DNA from 2 places in the Embleya sp. NPDC025285 genome. Region 1 is predicted to be linked to the other one. Evidence: riboswitches for the same ligand, from Rfam matches in the RefSeq annotation. Region 1 holds a riboswitch; the other holds the start of a gene.

Region 1 (11,815 bases):
GCTACGCGGACGTACCCGGCGGCCCGCCGCCCGCGAGCACACCGCCGAGTACACCCGCGAGCCCGCCGGCGAAGCAGACCCCGGGCACACCGCCCGCGACGGCCGCGGGCCGGAGCACGGCCCCGCCGAGCGGTTCGGCCCCGCCGACCGGCTCGTCGACACCGCCGCAGAAGCAGACCGAACGAAAGGGTAAACAGTGATCGCGGTCCTCGGCCTGGTCCTCGGGGTCGTGGTCGGGTATCTCGCCCGACCCGTGATCCCGCACGAGCTGGAGCCGTACCTGCCCATCGCGGTGGTGGCCGCGCTGGACGCGGTCTTCGGCGGTCTGCGCGCACTGCTCGACGGCATCTTCGACGACAAGGTCTTCGTGGTCTCGTTCCTGTCGAACGTGGTCGTCGCCGCGCTGATCGTCTTCCTCGGCGACAAGCTGGGTGTCGGAGCGCAGTTGTCCACCGGCGTGGTGGTCGTGCTCGGCATCCGGATCTTCTCCAACGCGGCGGCCATCCGCCGGCACGTCTTCCGGGCCTGACGGGGAGTCACACACATGGCCGACGAAACGGACGAGACGCGCGGGCGGCACGCCCGCCACGACGAGGATCCCCGCGACCTGGGCATCCCACGCACGGCCGCGGAGCCCGCGCCCGAGGCCGTTCCCGGACCCGAGCCGGAACCCGAGGTCGAGCCGGAGGCGCCGGCCGCCCGCAAGCCCACGGTCGAGACCCGGCGCCCGGTCGACCTCTATCACGAGGGCCGGCACATCCGGGAGCGGATCCGCGAGCAGGCCGCCGAGGTGACCTCGGAGATCCCGCCGATCACCGCGCCGATCCGCGAATCGGCCCGGGAGACGCGGGAAACACCCCAGGTGCCCCAAACGCATCGGGCGGCGCAGGCGCCGCAGACGCCCCGGGCGTCCGCGGAGCCCCGGGCCGCGCGGGCGTCCGTGCCGCCCCTGGTGCCCGCGGCGCCCCCGCCCGAACAGGCCCGGGAGCGCGAGGTGTCCGGGCCGCGCGACCCCCTCGCGCAACCGCACGCGGGGGCGCACGCGGTGGCGCGCGACACGCCCGGGCCGGAAACGGATTCGAACGCGGTTTCCGAGCCGCACCCGCACGAGCGGGTCGACGATCAGCCGGGCCGTCGCAGGCTGCTCGAGGCGTTCTGGCCGCCGCGCGTGAGCCGGGCCCAACTCGTGGGCGCGGTACTGCTGTTCGCGCTCGGCGCGGGGCTGGCCATCCAGGTTCGCTCGAATACCGCGTCCGATCCGCTGCGTGGTGCGCGACAGGAGGACCTGGTCCGCGTGCTGGACGAACTCGGCGAGCGCACCCGGCGGTTGGAGGACGAGAAGCATCGTCTGGAGAACAGCCGCACGCAGCTCCAGAACAGCAACGACCGGGTCCAGGAGGCGCGTGAGCAGAACGCGGCCAAGGCGGACGCCTTGGGCGTCCTCGCGGGCACCGTCAAGGCCAGCGGGCCCGGCATCACCCTGACCATCACCGATCCGCAGCGCACGGTCAGCGGTGACGTGCTGCTGGACACGCTCCAGGAACTGCGCGCGGCGGGCGCCGAGGTGATCCAGATCAACGACGTGCGCGTGGTGGCCGGCACCTGGTTCAACGGCACGCCGCCCGGCGACATCGTGATCGACGGCACCAAAGTGCTGCCGCCGTACGTGTTCAAGGTGATCGGCAATCCGCAGGATCTCCAGCCCGCGTTGAACATCCCCGGGGGTGTCGTCAAGACCCTGGAGAAGAAGCAGGCGGGGGCCATTGTCACCCCCTCGCAGGAGGTGCTGATCGACGCCTTGCGGCCTGCGAACAAGCCTGGTTACGCTCGCTCGGCACCGGGCGCCGGTAACGGGTGAGCACACCTGACAGAATCAGTCCGCCGGTCGCCGTCGGTGCACACTCATCAGGCAAGAAGGGCAGGCTGTCCGCATGTATCCCGCAGATCTCGCGTACACGACGGAGCACGAATGGGTGCGCGTCATGGAAGAGATCTCCGGGACGGTGCGGATCGGCATCACCGAATTCGCGCAGGACGCGCTCGGTGACATCGTCTACGTCACGCTGCCGCCGGTCGGCACCCGCGTCGTGGCCGGACAGCCCTGCGGCGAACTGGAATCGACCAAGAGTGTCAGCGACCTCTTCGCGCCGCTCGACGGCGTCGTGACCACCGTCAACGACGTGCTCGACGGTGCACCGGAGTTGGTCAACTCCGATCCCTACGGCGACGGTTGGATGTTCGAGGTACGCCTCGACGATCCCGCCGCACCGGCCGCGCTCTTGGACGCGGCCGCCTATCAGAACAGCCTTGGCTCCTGACGGCCCGGCGAAGCGGTAGGCAGTCCATCACCACGACCCACTCCTCCTGCCCCACGGGCGGGCCAGGTTCTCTCGGGGAGGTTCGCCCGTGAAGTTGTTCGCGAAATTGTTCGGTCGTTCCCGTCGCTCCGGCGACGCGCCGGCTGCCGATGCGGGGAGGTCCGGCAACCCGCCGGCCGCCCCGCCGACGATGCCCCCGGGCACCCCGTACGGGGCGTCCGCCGGCTCACCCCCCGCACCCGCTCCGCACCTGGGCGAGTCCGACGCGACCGCCGGGCATGTCGCTGTTGACCAGGAACACACGGCGCGCATAAGTTTCGGGCAACTCTCGACCGAAGGTCGAGGTGCGACCGGCACGGGTCAGGAGGCCGACGTGGTGGTGTGCGGCGCCTGCGGGCATCACAATCCGCCCGGCGGCCGGTTCTGCTCCAACTGCGGCGCTCGGCTGGGCGCGGGCGCCGAGCGCGCGTCCGAGCAGACCTCGACCATCTCGATCAGCGGCATCGAGGCGCTGGACGCGGAACCCGCGCCCCGCGAGATCCTCACCCCCGAGGCGCAGGCCGCGGTGGACGCGCTGCCGCCGGGAACCGCGCTGCTCGTGGTGCGCCGGGGCCCCAACTCCGGCAGTCGCTTCCTGCTCGACTCGGACCGCACCACGGCCGGTCGGCATCCGCAGAGCGACATCTTCCTCGACGACGTCACGGTGTCGCGCAAGCACGCCGAGTTCCGCCGCACCCCCGGCGGCTTCGCGGTCGCCGACGTGGGCAGCCTGAACGGCACCTACGTGGGCCGCGAGCGGATCGACGAGGTTCCGTTGGCGCCGGGCGACGAGGTACAGATCGGCAAGTACCGACTGGTCTTCTTCCCCAGCCGCCAAGGGCAGATCGGGTGAGTCCGGCGGCGGCCGGATCGGTCTCCTTGAGCATCGGCGGGGTGTTGACCCTGCTGCGTCCCGAGTTCCCGGACATCAGCATCTCCAAGATCCGGTTCCTCGAGGCGGAAGGGCTCATCGAGCCGCAGCGGAGCCCGTCGGGCTATCGCAAGTTCGGCCCCGCCGACATCGAACGACTGCGCTACGTGCTGCGGGTGCAGCGCGACCGTTACCTGCCGCTCCGGGTGATCAAGGATCAACTGGACGCGATGGATCGCGGGCTCGAACCGGCCGGCCCGACCCCGGCCGAATCCGCACGAGCGCAGGACGCCGAAGGCGATCCGGACTCGGCCGGTCGGGAGGGCACCACGGTGCTGCTCGACCGGCCGGGCCTGATCGCCGCGGCCGGCATCCAGGACACGGACCTGGCCCGGCTGGAGGAATTCGGCCTGATCCAGCCGCGCCGTCCACGACCCGGCGCCGGCGGCGACGGCGAGCAGGCGGTGGTCTACGACGGCGACGCGCTGGTGGTGGCCCGGCTGGTGGCCGCGCTGGGCCGCTATGGCGTGGAGCCGCGCCACCTGCGGCAGACCAAGGCCGCCGCGGACCGTGAGGCCGCCCTGGTGGAACAGATCGTCGCGCCGCTCCTGCACCGCCGGGGCGCCCGCGCGAAGGCGGGCGCCGAGGAGACCGTACGCGACCTGCTCGCGCTCACCTCGCGCCTGCACACCGTCCTGGTCACCACCGCGCTCGCGCCCCGCCTGGGCCGCTGACCCACGCCGCCCGCGACGGGCGCCGATCGGGCCGCGAGGCGGACCGTGACGTGAACACCGGATCACGAAGAAAAAACGACGAATCCCCGACCTATTCGGCCCCCGGGGATCGGTGACCGACAGCCGAGCGCGCTAGTGTGGCGATGTGAACGAGCTAGAGGTTGTGGGCGTCCGGGTGGAGATGCCCTCTAACCAGCCGATCGTGCTCCTACGGGAGACGGGGGGCGATCGTTATCTCCCCATCTGGATCGGCCCGGTAGAGGCGACGGCCATCGCGTTCGCCCAACAGGGCGTGGTACCCGCGCGTCCTCTGACGCACGATCTCTTCCGGGACGTGCTGGAGGCGTTGGGGCAGGAATTGACCCAGATCCGGATCACCGACCTGCGCGAGGGCGTGTTCTACGCCGAGCTGGTCTTCTCCGGCGGCGTGGAGGTCAGCGCGCGCCCGTCGGACGCGATCGCGCTCGCGCTGCGAACCGGGACGTCGATCGTCGGCAGCGACGCGGTCCTGGACGAGGCGGGCATCGTGATCCCCAACGAGCAGGAGGACGAGATCGAGAAGTTCAGGGAGTTCCTGAACGACATCTCGCCCGAGGACTTCGGCACCACGAGCCAATAGTCGGCCCGCCGCGGCCGGGTGCACGTCCGGAACCGCCGACCGTCCCGCCCGCCGCTCCCGGCGAGGCGGTAGCGGGCGGCGGTTTTTTCGCGTCCGGGACCGGTCGGCTCCGCCCCGGGTGCGCCGGCGCGCCGTCGATCACGCCCGATCCGGCTCGATCCGCTTCGATCAGAGGCAAAGCGGCCAGACCTACCCCTGGGCAACCGGTTCAAACCACTCGTGCGAGCAGCGTCACTCGGCGTGCCGAACGGCCCGGTCGTTGACGCGCTGTTGGTGACTGCCTACCGTCGAAATCGACAGTTCCGGGATGACCCCTGCGCGTTGCACCTCGCCGCCTGCGGCCCGGGACTGAAAGAGACTCTCCGCGCCGTACTCGGGCGTGGGGAGACGAAAGGGAGGTCGGCGTGAGCAGCACCGGCGACATCACGGCGGCGGAACGCGCCCGCACGGCACGTCCTCTGCCGGCGACCGACCCCGGTGCGGGCCCCCGGCGGCAGGACGTCACGCCGCCCGGCACCCCGTCGGAGGACGTCGGTTACCGGGGCCCGACGGCGTGCGCGGCGGCCGGCATCACCTATCGCCAACTCGACTACTGGGCCCGCACCGGCCTGGTCGAGCCCACGGTCCGCCCGGCCCACGGCTCGGGCACGCAGCGGTTGTACGGCTTCCGCGACATCCTGGTGCTGAAGATCGTCAAGCGGCTCCTGGACACCGGTGTCTCGCTGCAGAACATCCGGATCGCGGTGGCCCACCTGCGCGGACGCGGAATCGGCGACCTGGCCGGGATGACCCTGATGAGCGACGGTGCCAGCGTGTACGAGTGCACGTCGTACGACGAGGTGATCGACCTGGTCCAGGGTGGTCAGGGGGTCTTCGGGATCGCCGTGGGGGCGGTGTGGCGCGAGGTGGAGGGCTCGCTCGCGCAGCTCCAGGGCGAGCACACCGGCACGGGAGAACCGATCACGCAGGTTCATCCGGGTGACGAACTGGCACGCAGACGCAGGGACAAAGCGGTCTGAGCCGCCCGGGGGAGGGTGGGAACCGGTTCGCCGGGCAGGACGTCCCCATGGACGTGATCCTTCGTCGGCCGACCCTGCCGCGCTCGCGGCGGGCCCAACGGCGCGGCTATCAGGCCGCCGTCCTGCTCGCCGTCGCCGGGCTGACCCCGATCACGGGGCTGCATCTGTACGCCGGGAACCGGGTCCGCACGGTGGCCGACGTGCCGCACGAGGACGTCACGATGGTGCTCGGCGCGGGCGTGCACGGGGACCGGCCGTCCGATCTGCTGGCCCGCCGGCTCGACGTCGCGCTCGCGTTGTACCGGGCCGGCAAGACCCGGGTGATCCTGGTCAGCGGTGACGGCGGGGACAACCGCTACGACGAGACCAGGGTGATGCGGCGCTACCTCGCGGACCGGGGAATCCCGCAGCACCGGATCGTGACCGACGAATCGGGATTCTCCACCTGGGAGTCCTGCATCCGCGCCAAACGCGTCTACGGGATCGACCGGGTCATCGTGGTCACCCAGAGCTTCCATCTGCGCCGTGCGCTCGGCCTGTGCCGGGCCGCCGGGATATCCGCGTACGGCGTCCCGGACGAGTCCTTCGCGTGGGGCCACATCGGGCCCACCGTGTACGGAACCGGTCGCGAGACGCTCGCCGCGATCAAGGCGGCCGGGCAGATCGTGCTGAAGCCGGATCCGCGGGTGAAAGGCCCGGAAAGCGACGAGATCCGACGCGCCCTGAGCGGTTGAACGCGCGTTCTGTCGGACCCGTGCGTCATCATTGCCCGGTGTGAGACATGCCCCCGGCATCCTCCACCTCGACATGGACGCGTTCTACGCGTCGGTGGAGCAGGTCGCGAAGCCCAGCCTGGCCGGCAAGGCGGTCATCGTCGGCGGCATCGGCGCGCGCGGCGTGGTGGCCACCGCCTCCTACGAGGCCCGGGTGTTCGGCGTGCGCTCGGCGATGTCGATCGGCGAGGCCCGCCGGCGCTGCCCCAACGCCGCCTTCCTCAGCCCGCGCTTCGCGCTGTATCGCCAGGTCAGCGACACCGTGATGGAACTGCTGCACCGGCTGTCGCCGCTGGTGGAGCCGCTCAGCCTGGACGAGGCGTTCGTCGACCTGGAGGCGGGCCCGCACGGCGGCACGCTGGACACCGAGCGGGTCACCGAGATCGCGGTACGCCTGCGCGCGGACATACACGCGGCCACCGGGCTCACCTGCTCGGTCGGCGCGGCCACCTCCAAGCTGCTGGCCAAGATCGCCTCCGAGGCGGACAAGCCCGACGGGTTGTGCGTGGTCGTGCCCGGAACCGAGCGGGCGATGCTCGACCCGCTGCCGGTGCGCGCGCTGCCCGGGGTCGGCCCGGCCACCGGCGACGTGCTGCGCCGGGCCGGCCTGGACACCGTGGCCGACCTGGCCGCGGTCGACGAGAGCGAACTGGTCCGGCTGCTCGGCCAGGCGCACGGACACGGCCTGCACGTACTGGCCGCCGGGCTGGACGCGCGCCCGGTGGTCGCCGACCGGGACGCGAAATCGGTGTCCGTGGAGGACACCTTCCCCACCGACCTGGTCGACCGCGAGCGCATCACCCGGGAGCTGGACCGGCTCTCGATCCGGTGCGTGGAGCGGCTGCGCGCCGCCGGGCGCTCCGGGCGCACGATAGTGCTCAAGCTGCGCCGCTACGACTTCAGCACGCTGACCCGCTCGGAGACGCTGCGCGGGCCCACCGACGACCCGGGGGTGGTGCGCGAGACGATCCGCCGGTTGGCCGCGCAGGTGGACGTCACGGGCGGCGTGCGGCTGCTGGGGGTGGGTGTCGGCGGGCTGGCCGACTTCGCCCAGCAGGACCTGTTCGGCGCGGCCGAGCCGGAGCCCGCCGAGCCGGACGAGCAGGACGAGGATGGCGCGGAGGGAGACCGGGAGGTGCCGGTACCGGCCGCCCCGGAGCGGGTCTCGTGGTCGCCCGGTCAGGACGTGGTGCACGAGGAGTTCGGGCCCGGCTGGGTGCAGGGCAGCGGCGTCGGGCGGGTCACCGTGCGGTTCGAGGTGCCGGGTGGAAAACCGGGCCGGGTGCGCACGTTCGCGATCACCGATCCCGCGCTGCAACCGGGGGAACCGATTCCGCTGCCCGCCGCCGACGGGGGATAGCCGGGGCGATCCGGGGCAGGCGCCGGGCAGACGACTCCTCGGGGGTGTCCTCACAATGACTGATGTCAAAGAGCGGCCGGCGCGAGGGCAGGGTGCCTTCCGATCGGTTCGCCGCAGGCTCGGCCTGCCGGCCTTCCTGGTCACACTCCTGGTCGGCTTCATCGTGCTGGCCCTGGTGCTGGTCGGCTTGGTCAACCTGCTGCCCGGCAAGTTCAATCCGTTCGGCGAGACCACCAAGGACCACAGCGGACCGGTGATGCTCAAGGCCGTGCAGGATCTCAGCCGCTACGAGGCGGTCAGCGGCACCTTCCAGGTCGTGGTCGACCTGGAGAAGGACGCGAAGTTCCTGCCGGACGCGGTCCGAGGCCAACGCACGCTGTTCGTCGGCGTCGGCCAGGTGGGTGGTTTCGTGGAGTTCGGCGGGATCGGCCAGGACGCGATCCAGACCTCTCCGGACAACAAGAGCGTGACCATCAAACTCCCGCACGCGCGGCTCGCGCCCGCCGCGCTCGACCAGAAGAACAGCCACGTGATCGCCCAGGACAAGGGCCTGTTCGACCGCTTCGGCGACTTCTTCTCCAGTAATCCCGGCGATCAGCAGCAGCTCTACGTGCTGGCCACCAAGAAGATCGACGACGCGGCGAAGACCGCCGGACTGGTGGAGCGCGCGGAACGGAACACCACCGGTATGCTCCAGGGCATGATGCGCTCCCTGGGCTACACCACGACCACTGTGACGTACGCCTAGTGCGAAGCCCCTGGTGGGTGTCACGCTGATACCGTTGAAGCCGCCCATTACGTTCGCGCGGGAGAGTCCTCGTGTCGTGCACACGAGGCGCCGAAGGAGCAACTCCTCCCCGGAATCTCTCAGGCACCCGTACCGCGTGGTCGTGGGCACTCTGGAAAGCAGGATCCGCGGATGGCTCGCCGAGCCGGGTCGGATCCTCGCCGACGGTGCAAACCGCGCCCGCGGGAACCGGTCCAACCGGTCCTCCCGGGCGCGGTGAAGCTCTCAGGTACAGATGACAGAGGGGGAGGCCGGTGGACGCGCGACCCGCGTGTCCGTCCAGGAGCGATCCAGGAGGCCTTTCGCGATGACCCCGCGCACCCCTGCCCCGCGTGCTCACGCCGTACTCCCCTCCGGCCCCGGCTCGTTGACCGGCTTGGAGGCCGCGTCGCCGTTCACCGGCCGGCACATCGGTCCGGACACCGACGAGCAGGCGAAGATGCTCGCCGCGATCGGCTACGGATCCCTGGACGAGCTGACCGACGCGGCGGTGCCCGCCGCGATCCGCGCGCTGGAGGGCTTCGAGCTGCCCGCCGCGCGCAGCGAGGCCGAGGTGCTCGCCGAGCTGCGCGAGCTGGCCTCCCGCAACAGCGTGCTGACCTCGATGATCGGGCTCGGCTACCACGGCACCTTCACTCCGCCGGTGATCACCCGCAACGTGCTGGAGAACCCGGCCTGGTACACCGCCTACACGCCCTACCAGCCGGAGATCTCGCAGGGCCGGCTGGAGGCGCTGCTCAACTTCCAGACCGTGGTCACCGACCTGACCGGCCTGGACGTGGCGGGTGCCTCGCTGCTGGACGAGGCCACCGCCGCCGCCGAGGCGATGACCCTGGCCCGCCGGGCCGGGCGGGCCAAGAGCGACGTGTTCGTGGTGGACGCGGCCACGCTGCCGCAGACGATCGCGGTGGTGCGTACCCGCGCCGAAGCGCTGGGCATCGAGGTCGTGGTCGCCGACACCGCGCGGGGGCTGCCCGAGGGCGGCTGCTTCGGCGTGCTGCTGCAGTACCCCGGTGCCGACGGCCGGGTCCGCGACCTGACCCCGGTGATCGAGGCCGCGCACGCGCAGGGCGCGCTGGTGGCGGTCGCCGCCGACCTGCTCGCGCTCACCGTGCTGCGCGCGCCCGGCGCGATGGGCGCCGACATCGCGGTGGGCACCAGCCAGCGGTTCGGCGTGCCGATGGCCTTCGGCGGCCCGCACGCGGGCTACCTGGCGGTCCGCGAGAAGCTCACCCGCAGCATGCCGGGCCGGTTGGTCGGGGTGTCCGTGGACGCCGACGGCGCGCCCGCCTACCGACTCGCGCTGCAGACCCGCGAGCAGCACATCCGCCGGGAGAAGGCGACCAGCAACATCTGCACCGCGCAGGTCCTGCTGGCCGTGATGGCGGGCATGTACGCGGTCTACCACGGGCCGGACGGGCTCACCTCGATCGCGCGCCGCACGCACCGGTATGCGGCCGTGCTCGCGGCCGGACTGCGCGCGGGCGGCGTCGAGGTCGTACACGGCGACTTCTTCGACACGATCACCGCGCGGGTGCCGGGCCGGGCGGCGGACGTGCTCGCCGCGGCCCGCGCCGCCGGGATCAACCTGCGCCCGGTGGACGCCGACCACGTCGCGATCACCTGCGACGAGACCACGCTGCGGGCGCATGTCGAGGGGGTCTGGGGCGCGTTCGGGGTCACCGGTGACGTGGCCGCGCTGGACGCGGACACCGCCGACGCGCTGCCGACGGCGCTGCTGCGCGACACCGAGTTCCTGACCCACCCGGTCTTTCACACGCACCGCTCCGAGACCGACATGCTGCGCTACCTCAAGCGGCTCGCGGACAAGGACTACGCGCTGGACCGGGGGATGATCCCGCTCGGCTCGTGCACGATGAAGCTCAACGCCACGGTCGAGATGGAGCCGATCACCTGGCCCGAGTTCGCGAACCTGCACCCGTTCGCGCCGGTCGACCAGGTCGCGGGCTACCTGGAGCTGATCGACGGGCTCGCCGACTCGCTGGCCCGGATCACCGGCTACGCCAAGGTCTCGCTCCAGCCCAACGCCGGTTCGCAGGGCGAACTCGCGGGCCTGCTCGCGGTCCGCGCCTACCACCACGCCAACGGTGACACCGCCCGCGACGTGTGTCTGATCCCCTCCTCCGCGCACGGCACCAACGCGGCCAGCGCGGTGATGGCGGGCATGCGCGTCGTGGTGGTCAAGACCGGCGAGAACGGCGACGTGGACCTGGCCGACCTGCACGACAAGATCGAGCGGCACCGGGACACGCTCGCCGTGCTGATGGTGACCTACCCGTCCACGCACGGCGTGTTCGAGGAGGGCATCGAGCAGGTGTGCGCGGCGGTGCACGAGGCCGGCGGCCAGGTGTACGTGGACGGCGCGAACCTGAACGCGCTGGTCGGGCTGGCCCAGCCGGGCGGCGCGATCGGCGCGGACGTGTCGCACCTGAACCTGCACAAGACCTTCTGCATCCCGCACGGCGGCGGCGGTCCGGGCGTGGGGCCGGTCGCGGTGCGCGCGCACCTGGCGCCGTACCTGCCCAACCACCCGCTCCAGCCCACCGCGGGCCCGGAGACCGGCGTGGGGCCGATCTCCGCCGCCCCGTGGGGCTCGGCGGCGATCCTGCCGATCCCGTGGACCTACCTGCGCCTGATGGGCCCGGAGGGCCTCAAGGAGGCCACCCAGGTCGCGGTACTGGGCGCCAACTACATCGCCAAGCGGCTCGCACCGCACTTCCCGGTGCTCTACACCGGCCCGAACGGCCTGGTAGCGCACGAGTGCATCATCGACGTGCGGGGGATCACCAAGGCCACCGGCGTCAGCGTCGACGACGTGGCGAAGCGGCTGATCGACTACGGCTTCCACGCGCCGACGATGTCCTTCCCGGTGCCCGGCACGCTGATGATCGAGCCGACCGAGAGCGAGAACCTGCGGGAGATCGACCGGTTCTGCGACGCGATGATCGCGATCAAGGGCGAGATCGACCGGGTCGCGTCCGGTGCGCTGCCCGCCGACGACAACCCGCTCGGCAACGCGCCGCACACCGCCGCGCTGCTCGCGGGCGAGTGGACGCACGCCTACACCCGCGAGGAGGCGGTCTTCCCGGCCGGTGTGGTGCCGGCCGAGAAGTACTGGCCGCCGGTGCGCCGGATCGACGGCGCCCAGGGCGACCGCAACCTGGTCTGCTCGTGCCCGCCGATCGAGGCATACGGCAACAACTGACCTCGGCCGCGCGGCCCGTTCCCGATCGAACGCGTTTCGATCAGGGGCGGGCCGCGCCGTGCGTCAGCA
Region 2 (11,815 bases), on a different contig from region 1:
TCCCACAGGGTTCCGCGTTTGAGCGCCGAGACCACGCCGATGGACACGCCGACGACCAACCAGATCACCGCGGCGCCGGCGGCCAGCGACAGGGTGACCGGGATCCGGTCCTGTAGGCGTGGCCACACCTCGAGGTTGTTGCGGAAGGAGAAGCCCAGGCACGGCGGCGCGCAGTGCACCTTGCGGACACCGGTGTCGTAGTCCTTGCCGGCGATCATGCCCTTGACGAACCTGCCGTATTGCTCGGGCACCGACTTATCCAGCCCGAGGCTGTGCTTGACCTGCGAAATCGCTTCCGGGCTGGGCGACTTGCCGACATACCGCGCGGCGAGTTGGTCGCTTGTGGCGCCTCCCAGACGCGGTATCAGGAAGAAGATGGCGAAGACCGCCATGGTGACGATCAACAGGAGCACCACCGCTCCCGCCAGCCGCCTGAGCAGATAGAAAATCATGAGCCGGCGACCCGGTCCGGTGCGGGGAGCGGGATCACCACTCCCCGCACCGGAACTGACGGGCCTTCACCTCTCCTTCGGGCTACTGACCTCGTCGCAGGCTTACTGGATTCCGATGTTGAGGTAGTCGTACATCCCGGAGTACGCGGGGGTGACGACCAGGTTGGTCACGTTCGGCGGGCGGTAGAGCAGCGACTTGGTCCAGGCGAACGGGACCATCACCGCCGACTCCATGACCTTCTGGTCCAGTTGCTGCCAGATGGCCGCGCTCGCGTTCGGGTCGATCGTCCGCGTGGCCTGGTCGATCAGACCGTTGACCGCCGGGTCGTTCAGCTCGGACAGGTTCGTGCCACCGGCGGGCTTGATCGCCCGGCCGTCCACGATCTGCTGGAAGAAGCCGAACTGGGTGGGGAAGTCGGGGCCCCACTGCATGAACATGATGCCGACCTTGTTGTCCGCCACCCACTTGGGCACACCGGCGAACTGGGTGAAGTAGTCACCCGAGGGGTACTGGCGGATCTCGATCTTGATGCCGACCTTGGCGAGCGCGTTCTGCACCGACGTGGCGCCCGCGACCTCCTTGGGCCGGTTGCTGCGCGCGGTGAGCACGGTGCTGAAGCCGTCCGGCTTGCCGCACTGCTTGAGCTCGTCCTTGGCCTTGGCCACGTCACCGGTGTGCTTGGCGCCGTTGGGGTACATGTCGGCGACCTTGGAGCCGGCCAGCGTCGGCGGCATCAGGTTGGTCGCGATGTCCGCGCCGACCTCACCGCCGACCGCGCGCTGCATCTGCGACTTGTTCACCGCGTACTGCACGGCGCGCCGGCAGTGCACGTTGTCGAACGGCGGGGTCTTCGAGCTGATCGCCAGGTAGGCGAGCGCGCCGGATACCGCGTCGTCCGAGTTCTGGGCCAGCTTCTGGTCGGTGAGGATCTTGTTCTGCGCGGCGGCCTGGACACCGGTGCCGACCACGTCCAGTTGCGCCGTGTTGGCGAACAGGCGGTTGTCGACGTCGTTCGCGTCCTGCTTCTCCAGGAGCTCGATCCGGTCCGGCAGCGCCTTGCGCAGCGGGTCGGTGCTCGGGTCCCAGTTCGGGTTGCGGACCAGGTTGACCGCCTTGCCGGGCTCGTACTGGCCGTCGACCATGTACGCGCCGGACGCGAGGGGGTGCTTGACGTACTCCTTGCCGGTGTCCTTGGCGCGCGGCACCGGCGCGGTCTGCGGGAGCGCGGCGAGGTAGTTGAAGTCCGCGAACGGCTCCTTCATCTTGAAGATGATGGTGTAGTCGTCCGGCGTCTCGATCGCGCTCAGACCCTGCTTGTCCGCGGAGTCCTTGTACGGGCCCTTGTAGGTGCCGTCCGGGTCCAGGTACTGGGTGAAGTACGCCGGGCCGTTGGGCAGGATCTCCTTGTCGAAGGTCCGCTCCACCGCGTACTTGACGTCCGCGGCCTTGACCTCGGTGCCGTCCTCGTACTTGACGCCCTTGCGCAGGTGGTACGTCCAGGTCTTGCCGCCGTCGTCGGTCTTGCCCACCTCGGTGGCCAGGTCCGGCGCGAACTCGTAGCTCGCGTTGCCCGGGGCGGGCCTGAAGGTCAGCAGCGGACGGGCCATCAGCCGGGAGAAGTTCCAGGCCGAGGCGTAGTACATGTCGCCCGGGTCGAGCGAGTCGAACTTGTCCGAGCTGACCAGCTTGAGCGTGCCGCCCTTCTTGGTCGACTGGTTGACGACCTCGGTGATGGCCTTGTTGCTCGGCGAGTACTTCTTCTTCGAGCCGCCGCCACCACCGCCACACGCGGTTGCGGCCAACGCGGTGACCGCAACGATGCCGATCAGCGCCTGGGCCCTGCGCCTGCGAGTTACCGGGTGTTTCATCGCTGGTCGTGCCTCCTCGTGGGGACTTGCCGGATATTCAGCGGCTGCGTGGGTCCAGGGCGTCTCGAAGCCCGTCGCCGAGCAGGTTGAACGCGAGCACGGTGATGAAGATCGTGACTCCGGGGACGACCATGAACATCGGGGCGTCCTCGTACCGCGGGACGGCGCGCGCGAGCATGCCGCCCCACGAGGCGGTGGGTTCCTGTACGCCGACCCCGAGGAAAGAAAGGGCGGCCTCGAACAGGATGTTCGTGGGAATGAGCAGCGTGGCGTACACCAGGATCGGGCCGACCAGGTTCGGCATCAGTTCCTTGAAGATGATGTGCCGGTCGGTGGCCCCGAGGCTGCGCGCCGCCTCGACGAACTCGCGTTCGCGCAGCGACAACGTCTGGCCGCGCACGATGCGGGCGATGTAGGGCCAGCTGAAGAACCCGATCACGAAGATCAGGACGGTGACCCGGAGTGTGTCGCCCTTGAGGCCGAACGCCTCGCCCTGGAGGCTGCTGCCGATCGCGATCGCGAACAGGAGCAGCGGGAAGGCCAGGAAGACGTCCATGGCGCGGCTGATCAGCGCGTCGACCCAGCCGCCGAAGTAGCCCGCGGCGGTGCCCAGTACGACGCCGATCACCACGGACAGGAGCGTGGCCAGGAAGGCCACCAGCATCGAGATCCGGGCGCCGTAGACGATGCGCGAGAAGATGTCCCGGCCGTTGACCGGTTCCAGTCCCAGGGGGTGGTCCCAACTGGCGCCGCCGAAGCTGCCGTTGGGGATGTTCAGCACCGGGTCGAGCAGGTCGTCGTGGTACTCGGTGGGGTCCCCGCCGATGACCGAGGTGATCAAGGGTGCGAAGATCGCTACGAGTACCATGAAGACGATCACCACGCCACCGGCCATCGCGACCTTGTCGCGACGGAATCGGGCCCACGCGATCTGACCCAGGGAACGACCCTCGATGCGTACGCCGGAGGATTCGGCGATCGCTTCGGGGTGCGCCTCTCGGGCCACACCGGTGGTCTCGATCGGTGCCGTCATGGATCGACCCTCCCCGCTCACGGATGCGACGGCGGCTCGGGATCGCCGATCCCGTCGCCGTACCCGGCATTGCGATCCCGATGATCTTCGGGATCTGTCGTCCGGGTGAGACTCCTCCGTGACGCGGGTCACCAACAGGGGTCGCGGAATACCTTTACTGAACCGTGATTACGTCGACACGATTCACTGGTTGATCCGCGTAGATCGGTCACGAAATCACAACAAGGCAGCGGTTGATGACGTGACGTCAGTTTTTTGGGGGCATCAGTGCCTGTTGCCCGCGATCGCCACTGTGTGCCGATCGTCGATCACCGCGTGTCGCGGGCGGCCTCGTCGAGCATGTCGATGCCGATGAAGGGGCGCGTGTGGTCGCGCATCCACGCGGCCACCGGATCGAACGGGTCGTCCAACGCGACCGAGGACAAAGTGAGTCCGGCCGGCGCCGCGGCCGAGGCGCGGGCCATCGCGTCCCGCATCCGCTGCATCGTGGCGGGCTGATTGTCCGTCAGGCGCAGCCCGATCACGAGGCGTTCGGGTCCGACCGCGGGTCGCACCCAGGCCCGGTGGGCGGCGCGCACGACCTGGGTCTGGAACAGTTGGCCGCCGAGCAGCGCGTAGAACGCCGGGTCCCACAACGTGGGTTCGCCGACCTCCAGCGGTCCGGCCATCAACCGGTCCAGGCCGCCGACGATGCGCCGCAGGTCGAGATAGGGCACGCCGACGCCGCCGCCCTGGGCGTGCGGATTCAGCCACAGGCCCCAGCGGTCGGTGTACAGCGAGGACGCGATCTCGGTGACCGGACAGACCTCGAACGAGCGGTCCCAGCCACTGAGACGCAGCTGTTCCTCGGACGTGAACGCCGGGGCGTAGCGCCACCCGGCCACGTCCATGTTCCCGTACTGCGCGTCCGGACTGCCCGGTTGCCCCTGCCACAACAACATCCACACGTGGGCGCCGGTGAGCGCTTCGAGCAACCGCTCGTAGGCGTCGTAACGCCCGGGTGCCACCTGGCTCAAGGCCTGCTCGACCTGGTTCACGACGTCCTCCCCGAATCCGAACCGATGTACCGATGCACCGATGTGCCGATGTCGCGCTGTCCGACGCGGGCTCAGCGCTGGTCGACGCGCAGGTAGAACGGCTGGGTCCGCTCCAGCATCCAGTCCCCCACAGGATCCTGTGCCACGTCCAGGAGCACCACGTTCACCGGCCAGGGACACGGGGCCCGGCCGAGCGCGCGCTCCAGGGCGCCGACCGCGGCCAGTCGGTCCTCCTCCTGCCAGCGGTCCAACTCGACGCCGATGAACAGGCACGGCGGGTCGTTCTCGATCACGCCCAGGCCGCGGCGGGCACTGAGCACGACCGGTACGTGGGTGAACTCGGCGGCGGCCGCGATCAGGAAGTCCATCGGCTCCTGCTCCGGCTCGTACAGCCGCACGCGCGCGCCGCGCGGGCCCGAGCCGGGCGGTCGGGCCAGCTCCAGCACGCCGGGCGGCGGGATCGGGATGCCCACCTCGCCGCCGGGGTTGACCGCGATGCCCACGTGCGGCGGCATGCCGCGGGCGAACTCGCGCATCGGCGCGACGGTGCACGCCATCGGTCCGGCGATCCGCCGGAACTCCTCCTCCGAGGAGAACACCGGGACGTACGGCCGGCCGTCGATCTCGGTGGTGGGCAGGGTCAGTTCGCTGTCGGCCGGGTTGCCGCCCTCGGGCAGCGGCACCCATACGTCCGCCTCGGCCAAAGCCTCGAAGAGGGCCTCGGCCCGGGACGGATCGCGCATCGCCGCGACGAGCGCGCTCTCCACGGGATTGGCCGGGAACGGCATGGTGGTGCTCCTCTGGTGTCCGCCGCAGTTTACTTCTCGCCCGATTGCCGTCGCCGGGACTGTCCCGGTACGGGGTCTGCGAAAACGATCCGGCCCAGGTGCCCGGCGGCCGATCGGTCGAGCAGCACGCACGAGGTGAAGCCGCCCGGAGCCGAAGCCAGGGTGGGTCCCGCGTCCAGCCACGGCGACAGCCGGCCGAGCAACTCGCGCCATTCGCGGTGGTGTCGGGCGAACACCGGTGTGGACACCCCGCGCCCGCGTTCGCGCTGGCCGGAAAGCGCCTGTCGGGCGGTCACGTCCAGGAGCAGCGCGTGCGCGGAGCTGCCGCGCCGACGGGCCGCGAGCACCAGCACCCGGCGCAGGATCGGGTTGCGGCCGCTGTCGTGCACGACCACCGCACCGGGGCCGCGCAGTGCCCGGGCCACCTCGCCGTAGTGGGAGAGCCGCACCAGCGGCCGGTAGATCCGGTAGGGGATCCGCCCCGCCCGTACCGCCCAGCGGGCCCGGACCAGATCGGCGTCCAGGACGGCGACCCCGGCCCCGGGCGTGACCACGCGCGCGAGCAGCGTGCTCTTGCCGGCTCCCGGCAGGCCGGTGACCACGAGCACGCACGATGCCGGATAGGCCAGGACGTCCACGATCCGGTCGCCGATCCCCTCCCCCGCCCGATCACGCTCCTCCCGGAGGTCGTGCACGGACCGGGGGGTCAACACGCCGCCCGTCGCGGCGCCGGTATGCGCCCCCGCCGAGTCCGTCTCCACGAGTCCTCCCCTTGTCACAACCGTCATGCCCTGCGCATGGTGTCGCACCCATGGGTGCGCGCGCGTCCCGGTGATCCCTCGGACTCCGCGGGGCCCGGTCCCGGCGAGGTCCCGGTCCCGGCGGGGGATTGACGTCACGCGCTAGCATGCCGGGCACAACCTCATAACGGCCGTCGACCCCACGCGGAAGAGTCCTCGCCCACGAGCGGGGCGCCGAAGGAGCAACTCCTCCCCGGAATCTCTCAGGCACCGATACCGCATGGGTCAGGCACTTCTGGAAAGCAACCACACCGCAGGTGTGGTTCACCCACGGTGCAAATCGCGAGTTCGACGCGATGAAGCTCTCAGGTTCCGATGACAGAAGGGGAGGGCACCCCACTTTTCGACCGACTCTGGTCGAAAAGGGCTGAAAGCCGTGGCAGGGAGCCCCCTTTGTTGTCGTATTCGCCGCAGTACCCGTCACCTTCCGCGCCGGCCGAGCGCGCGGCCGTTCGCCATGCCCGCGACCGGCCCGCGCCCTTGGCGTGTTCCCGCCGGCGCCCCCTCGAAGGAGCCTTCGCATGACCACCGACCGCCGGACCCCGCTCGACGCCGTGCACGACGCGCTCGGGGCCACGATGACCGACTTCGCCGGTTGGCGGATGCCGCTCCGGTACGGGAGCGAGCGCGACGAGCACACCGCGGTGCGCACCACGGCCGGTCTGTTCGACCTCACCCACATGGGCGAGATCGAGGTCACCGGCCCGGACGCCGCCCGCGCGCTCGACCACGCCCTGGTCGGTTTCGTGTCGAAGATCGGGATCGACCGCGCCCGGTACACGATGATCTGCACCGAAGAGGGCGGCATCGTCGACGACCTGATCGTCTACCGGCTGGGCGACGAGCACTTCGTGGTGGTGGCCAACGCGTCCAACGCCGACGTGGTCGCGGGCAGCCTGGCGTACCGCTCGGAGAAGTTCGACGCCACCGTGCGCGACGCGTCCGAGGAGTACACGCTGCTCGCCGTGCAGGGCCCCACGTCGACCGCGATCGTCGGCTCGCTCACCGACGCCGACCTGCCCGCGCTCAAGTACTACGCGATCCTGCGCACCGAGGTCGCCGGCGTGCCCGTACTGCTCGCGCGCACCGGCTACACCGGCGAGGACGGCTTCGAGCTGTTCGCCGCGCCCGGCGACGCGGTCGCGCTGTGGGAGGCCCTGCTGACCGCCGGCAAGCCGCACGGCCTGGTGCCGGCCGGCCTGTCCTGCCGCGACACGCTGCGCCTGGAGGCGGGCATGCCGCTGTACGGCCACGAGTTGACCCGGGACACCACCCCGTACGAGGCCAACCTGGGCCGGGTGGTCCGGCTGGACAAGCCCGAGGACTTCGTCGGGCGCGACGCGCTGGCCGCCGCGCAGGAGGACGTGCGCCGCACGCTGGTCGGTCTCACCTCGCCGGGCAAGCGGGTCCCGCGTGCGGGCTACCCGGTGGTGGACGCGGAGACCGGCGAGAAGGTCGGCGAGGTCACCTCCGGCGCACCCTCGCCCACGCTCGGCGTGCCGATCGCGATGGCGTACGTGAGCACGGACCGGGCCGAACCGGGCACACGCCTGGCCGTGGACATCCGCGGCAAGGCCGAGCCGGTCGAGGTGGTCGCACTGCCGTTCTACAAGCGGGGCTGAGGTCGGCCGACCCGCCGACCGGAACAAACCATCACAAAAACACCTGAGGGACAGACCCTCCGCATTCGAATGGAGAATGGACCCGTGCACGCACCCCAGCACCTGCGCTACAGCAAGGAACACGAGTGGCTCGACGAGGCGGCCTCCCCCGCCCTCGTCGGCATCACCCAGCACGCGGCCGACGCGCTCGGCGACGTGGTGTTCGTCCAGCTTCCCGAGGTCGGCCAAGCGGTCGTCGCCGGTGAGCCGTGTGGCGAGTTGGAGTCCACGAAGTCGGTCAGCGACATGTACGCGCCGGTCTCCGGCGAGGTCGTCGAGATCAACGACGCGGTCGCCGAGGACCCCGCCCTCGTGAACTCCGACCCCTTCGGGACGGGCTGGTTGTTCAAGGTGCGCATCGACGGCGAGGCCGAGGGCCTGCTGTCGGCCGACGAATACGCCGCGTTCTGCGGCGAATGATCGAGATCGACCCGATCGAGGAGCTGACAACCGTGACGATCCTGGACCGTCCGCTGAGCGAGGTGGACCCGCAGGTCGCCGCCGCCGTCACCGACGAGCTGCACCGCCAGCAGAACACCCTGGAGATGATCGCCTCCGAGAACTTCGCCCCCGTGGCGGTGCTGGAGGCGCAGGGTTCCGTCCTGACCAACAAGTACGCCGAGGGCTACCCCGGCCGGCGCTACTACGGCGGCTGCGAGCACGTCGACGTCGTCGAGCAGCTCGCCATCGACCGGGTCAAGGAGCTCTTCGGCGCCGAGGCCGCCAACGTGCAGCCGCACTCGGGCGCGTCCGCGAACGCCGCCGCGATGTTCGCGCTGCTCACCCCCGGCGACACGATCCTGGGCCTGGACCTGGCCCACGGCGGCCACCTCACCCACGGCATGCGGATCAACTTCTCCGGCAAGCTCTACAACGTGGTCGCCTACCACGTCGACGAGAAGGCCCACCGGGTCGACATGGAGGAGGTCGAGCGCCTGGCCAAGGAGCACCGGCCGAAGATGATCATCGCGGGCTGGTCGGCCTACCCGCGGCAGCTCGACTTCGCCGAGTTCCGCCGGATCGCCGACGAGGTCGGTGCCTACCTCATGGTGGACATGGCGCACTTCGCGGGCCTGGTCGCCGCGGGTCTGCACCCCAGCCCCGTGCCCTACGCGGACGTGGTCACCACCACGACGCACAAGACCTTGGGCGGCCCGCGCGGCGGCGTCATCCTGTCCAAGGCGGAGTACGCCAAGAAGATCAACTCTGCGGTCTTCCCGGGCCAGCAGGGCGGCCCCCTGGAGCACGTGATCGCGGCCAAGGCGGTGGCCTTCAAGGTCGCCGCCTCCGACGACTTCAAGGACCGCCAGCGGCGCACCCTGGAGGGCTCGGCCATCCTCGCCGACCGGCTCACCCGCAAGGACGTCACCGACGCGGGCATCACCGTGCTCACCGGCGGCACCGACGTGCACCTGGTCCTGGTCGACCTGCGCGACTCGGAGCTCAACGGTCAGCAGGGCGAGGACCGACTGCACGAGATCGGCATCACGGTCAACCGCAACGCGGTCCCGTTCGACCCGCGCCCGGCGATGGTCACCTCCGGTCTGCGGATCGGCACGCCGGCGCTGGCCACCCGCGGCTTCGACAAGGCGGACTTCGAGGAGGTCTCCGACATCATCGCCGAGGCCCTCCTCCCCGGCTTCGACGACGCCCGCAGGGCGGCCCTGGCCACGCGCGTCACGGCCCTGGCGAAGAAGCACCCGCTGTACCCGAACCTCTGACCCACGACCTCACGGCGTCAGGTTCACGAGCACGGCCGCGGGGCCGGCAGGGCGATCCCCTGCCGGCCCCGCGGCCGTTCACCCAACCGCTTCCCGCGTCCGGTTGCGCGGTTTCGGCCGCGGGTGGGCCGAACAGGTGACGGAACCGCATCAACTCGTGAGTGTGGCCCGCGTGATCGGGTTCGGCGCGTTGGGATGGAGCCGCGGGGGTCCGCCACGACCCGATGAAGGTGCAGTCCCATGAACGACTCGCCGAACCACTCGTCCGACCCGACCGGCAACCCGTACGCTCCACGCCTGGTCGCCGCCGGCCAGACCTTCGACGTGATCGAGGTCGACGCGCGGCTGGGGCGCGAGGCGGTGAAGCAGTTGCGCGCGGCGGGAGTTCGGGTCGGCCCGGTGATCCACGACCGGCGCTGCGCCAAGATGGGCTTCCTGGTCCCGGTCACCTCCCCGGCCCGCACGCGCCTGCGCGACCAGCGCGGCCCGAGCCGACACGGCCTGGGCGCCTGGGTCACCTTCCCGCCCGCGCGCGGCGAGAGCGGCCCGCTGGTCTGGTACATCGCCCCGACCGAGAACCCGATCCCCACCCCGCTCGCCCCACTCGACTCCGCCATCGCCCGCGCCGCCGCGACCCTGATCGATCACACCTGACCCACCGCCACCCTCGCCGGCCCCCGAACACGGCGCCACGACGCGGGCTCCAACCCACCGCCCCGACCGAAAAACCCGCCCCCCACCCCCACCCCACTCGCGCGTCAGGCCCCCGAGCACACCCCCACACGATGCGGGCTCCGGTTCACCACCCCACCCGCCCCCGCACCACCCGCCCCGCCGCGACCCTGATCGATCACACCCGACCCACCACCACCCTCGTCACACCCCCGAGCACGCCCATACGATGCGGGCTCCGGTCTGGTGATGGGGGCGACGGATGGGTGTGGTGGGACGCAAGGTCGGGGAGTTACGCGGCGAGGTGGTCGGGCACCTCTGGGTGCGGCGGCGGATCCGGCAGTGGATCTCGATCGGGTTCGTACTCGGGCTGATGCTCGGCGCGGCGGCAGCCGCGGGCGTGGCGGCGTTGTACTGGCCGGAGCAGGACAAGCCGCTGAAGATGACGATGCGCGAGGGGGAGATACCGGTCAAGGCGCCGGCCGTGCTCAGCGGTCCGGCCACGCTCACCGCTCAGGGGCTCACCTGCGGCATCGAGTGGATCACCGGCACCCACGCCGAACACTTCGCCCAGGGCCGGTTGTGCCGGGTCAAGGTCTCCATCGCCAACAACTCGCTGGCCACGGTGCAGATCGCCAACCTGGAGCAGCGCCTGGTCCTGCCCGACGGCACCCAACTGGCCATGGACCTGGAATCGATGGAGATCAAGCGCCAACTCCGCGAGTTCACCCTCGGCGCCTCCGACACCCTGGTCGAGGACCTCTGGTTCGACCTCCCCAAGAACGTCACCCCCACCGCCATCCTCCTGCGCGCCAACCCCGAAACCCCCCAGGGCCGCGCCGAACTCCCACAAAAGGACTGGTCGAGGAAATGAGGAAATAACGAGCCTGAGGCGCCCACATTCGGGCGTCATCCCCGGTGCGGCGGGATCGGTGGGCAACTCCTCGGCGAGGGCCTGGCGTTCGGCCTGATCATGGCGCCGGCGGGTGGTTCGGCGAGGGAAAGCCGGCCGATCGTGGACGCGTTGCGGGTCGTGGTGCAGGCTCTGGGCGATGCCGACACCCCCTACCATCGGGGCGTGTCGGCGCCTGTACGGGGGCGCGTCGTCCAGAAAGGCGCACTTGTGACGCAGTCCTTCCACCCGCCCGGATCCCCCGGAGTAGACCGGAAGCCGATGTTCGCCTTCGGTTGGATTCCGCTGCCCAAGCGGGTCGCCGAGCGCTACTTCGTGCCCGACTACCGGCTGATCGGGCGCGACGTGACCCTGGAGCGGGTGCGCGTGATCCGGTCCTGGCTCGGCCTGGGCGTGCTGGTGTGGATCGCGGCCACCTACGGCGGCGGCGAGGACGCCGCCCAGGGCCTGATGACCAGCTTCGTCGCGTCCGTGTTCGTCGCGATCATCGCGTGCCCGATCGCGGTGGCCATCATCGTCGCCCTGACCCGCGCGGACGTACGCACCGAGACGCGCAAGAGCCTGATGTTGCCGCTGCGTTCGCTCGCGCTGTTCGTGCTCGTCTCGGTGGCCACGCTCGGCGGCCTGACCGCGCTGGCGTACGGGTCCAAGGGGGTCAACGCCGGCGCCAGCGTGGCCTCGTTCTTCATCACGGCGCTCGGCCTGGCCGTGTCGCTGTGGGTGCTGCGCTTTTGGATCCTCGCCGTGCGCGCGATCCCGCAACACCTGTTCCGCGCCGTGGACGGGCACCCGCTGCTGCCCGCGGTGATCGCGCCCTGGCTGTCGTGGTGTGGCGCGCTGATCGACCTCGGCGACGACGGCGGCAAGGG

The links. A riboswitch is a leader RNA that binds a small molecule or an ion and turns the genes downstream of it on or off. The one in region 1 is predicted to bind glycine.
Region 2: linked by a shared signal. The riboswitch ahead of gcvT (glycine cleavage system aminomethyltransferase GcvT) and the one ahead of gcvP (aminomethyl-transferring glycine dehydrogenase) in region 1 are both predicted to bind glycine.

The regions. Positions count from the first base shown of each region.
Region 1 is NZ_JBVHLU010000025.1:111,539-123,353, reverse strand. It holds gene ACZ4FV_RS19260 (DUF881 domain-containing protein) at 1-200, shown strand, start outside; gene ACZ4FV_RS19255 (small basic family protein) at 197-529, shown strand; gene ACZ4FV_RS19250 (DUF881 domain-containing protein) at 941-1,858, shown strand; gene gcvH (glycine cleavage system protein GcvH) at 1,932-2,318, shown strand; gene ACZ4FV_RS19240 (FHA domain-containing protein) at 2,692-3,210, shown strand; gene ftsR (transcriptional regulator FtsR) at 3,237-3,962, shown strand; gene ACZ4FV_RS19230 (bifunctional nuclease family protein) at 4,108-4,581, shown strand; gene ACZ4FV_RS19225 (MerR family transcriptional regulator) at 4,986-5,600, shown strand; gene ACZ4FV_RS19220 (SanA/YdcF family protein) at 5,648-6,334, shown strand; gene ACZ4FV_RS19215 (DNA polymerase IV) at 6,375-7,733, shown strand; gene ACZ4FV_RS19210 (DUF4230 domain-containing protein) at 7,789-8,481, shown strand; glycine riboswitch at 8,530-8,626, shown strand; glycine riboswitch at 8,629-8,766, shown strand; gene gcvP (aminomethyl-transferring glycine dehydrogenase) at 8,828-11,746, shown strand; gene ACZ4FV_RS19200 (TetR/AcrR family transcriptional regulator) at 11,787-11,815, opposite strand, start outside.
Region 2 is NZ_JBVHLU010000121.1:3,730-15,544, reverse strand. It holds gene ACZ4FV_RS44895 (ABC transporter permease) at 1-452, opposite strand, end outside; gene ACZ4FV_RS44890 (ABC transporter substrate-binding protein) at 555-2,321, opposite strand; gene ACZ4FV_RS44885 (ABC transporter permease) at 2,359-3,354, opposite strand; gene ACZ4FV_RS44880 (enhanced serine sensitivity protein SseB C-terminal domain-containing protein) at 3,663-4,391, opposite strand; gene ACZ4FV_RS44875 (enhanced serine sensitivity protein SseB) at 4,463-5,179, opposite strand; gene ACZ4FV_RS44870 (AAA family ATPase) at 5,209-5,940, opposite strand; glycine riboswitch at 6,115-6,208, shown strand; glycine riboswitch at 6,209-6,311, shown strand; gene gcvT (glycine cleavage system aminomethyltransferase GcvT) at 6,501-7,601, shown strand; gene gcvH (glycine cleavage system protein GcvH) at 7,686-8,060, shown strand; gene glyA (serine hydroxymethyltransferase) at 8,057-9,361, shown strand; gene ACZ4FV_RS44850 (bifunctional DNA primase/polymerase) at 9,602-10,015, shown strand; gene ACZ4FV_RS44845 (hypothetical protein) at 10,296-10,907, shown strand; gene ACZ4FV_RS44840 (hypothetical protein) at 11,208-11,815, shown strand, end outside.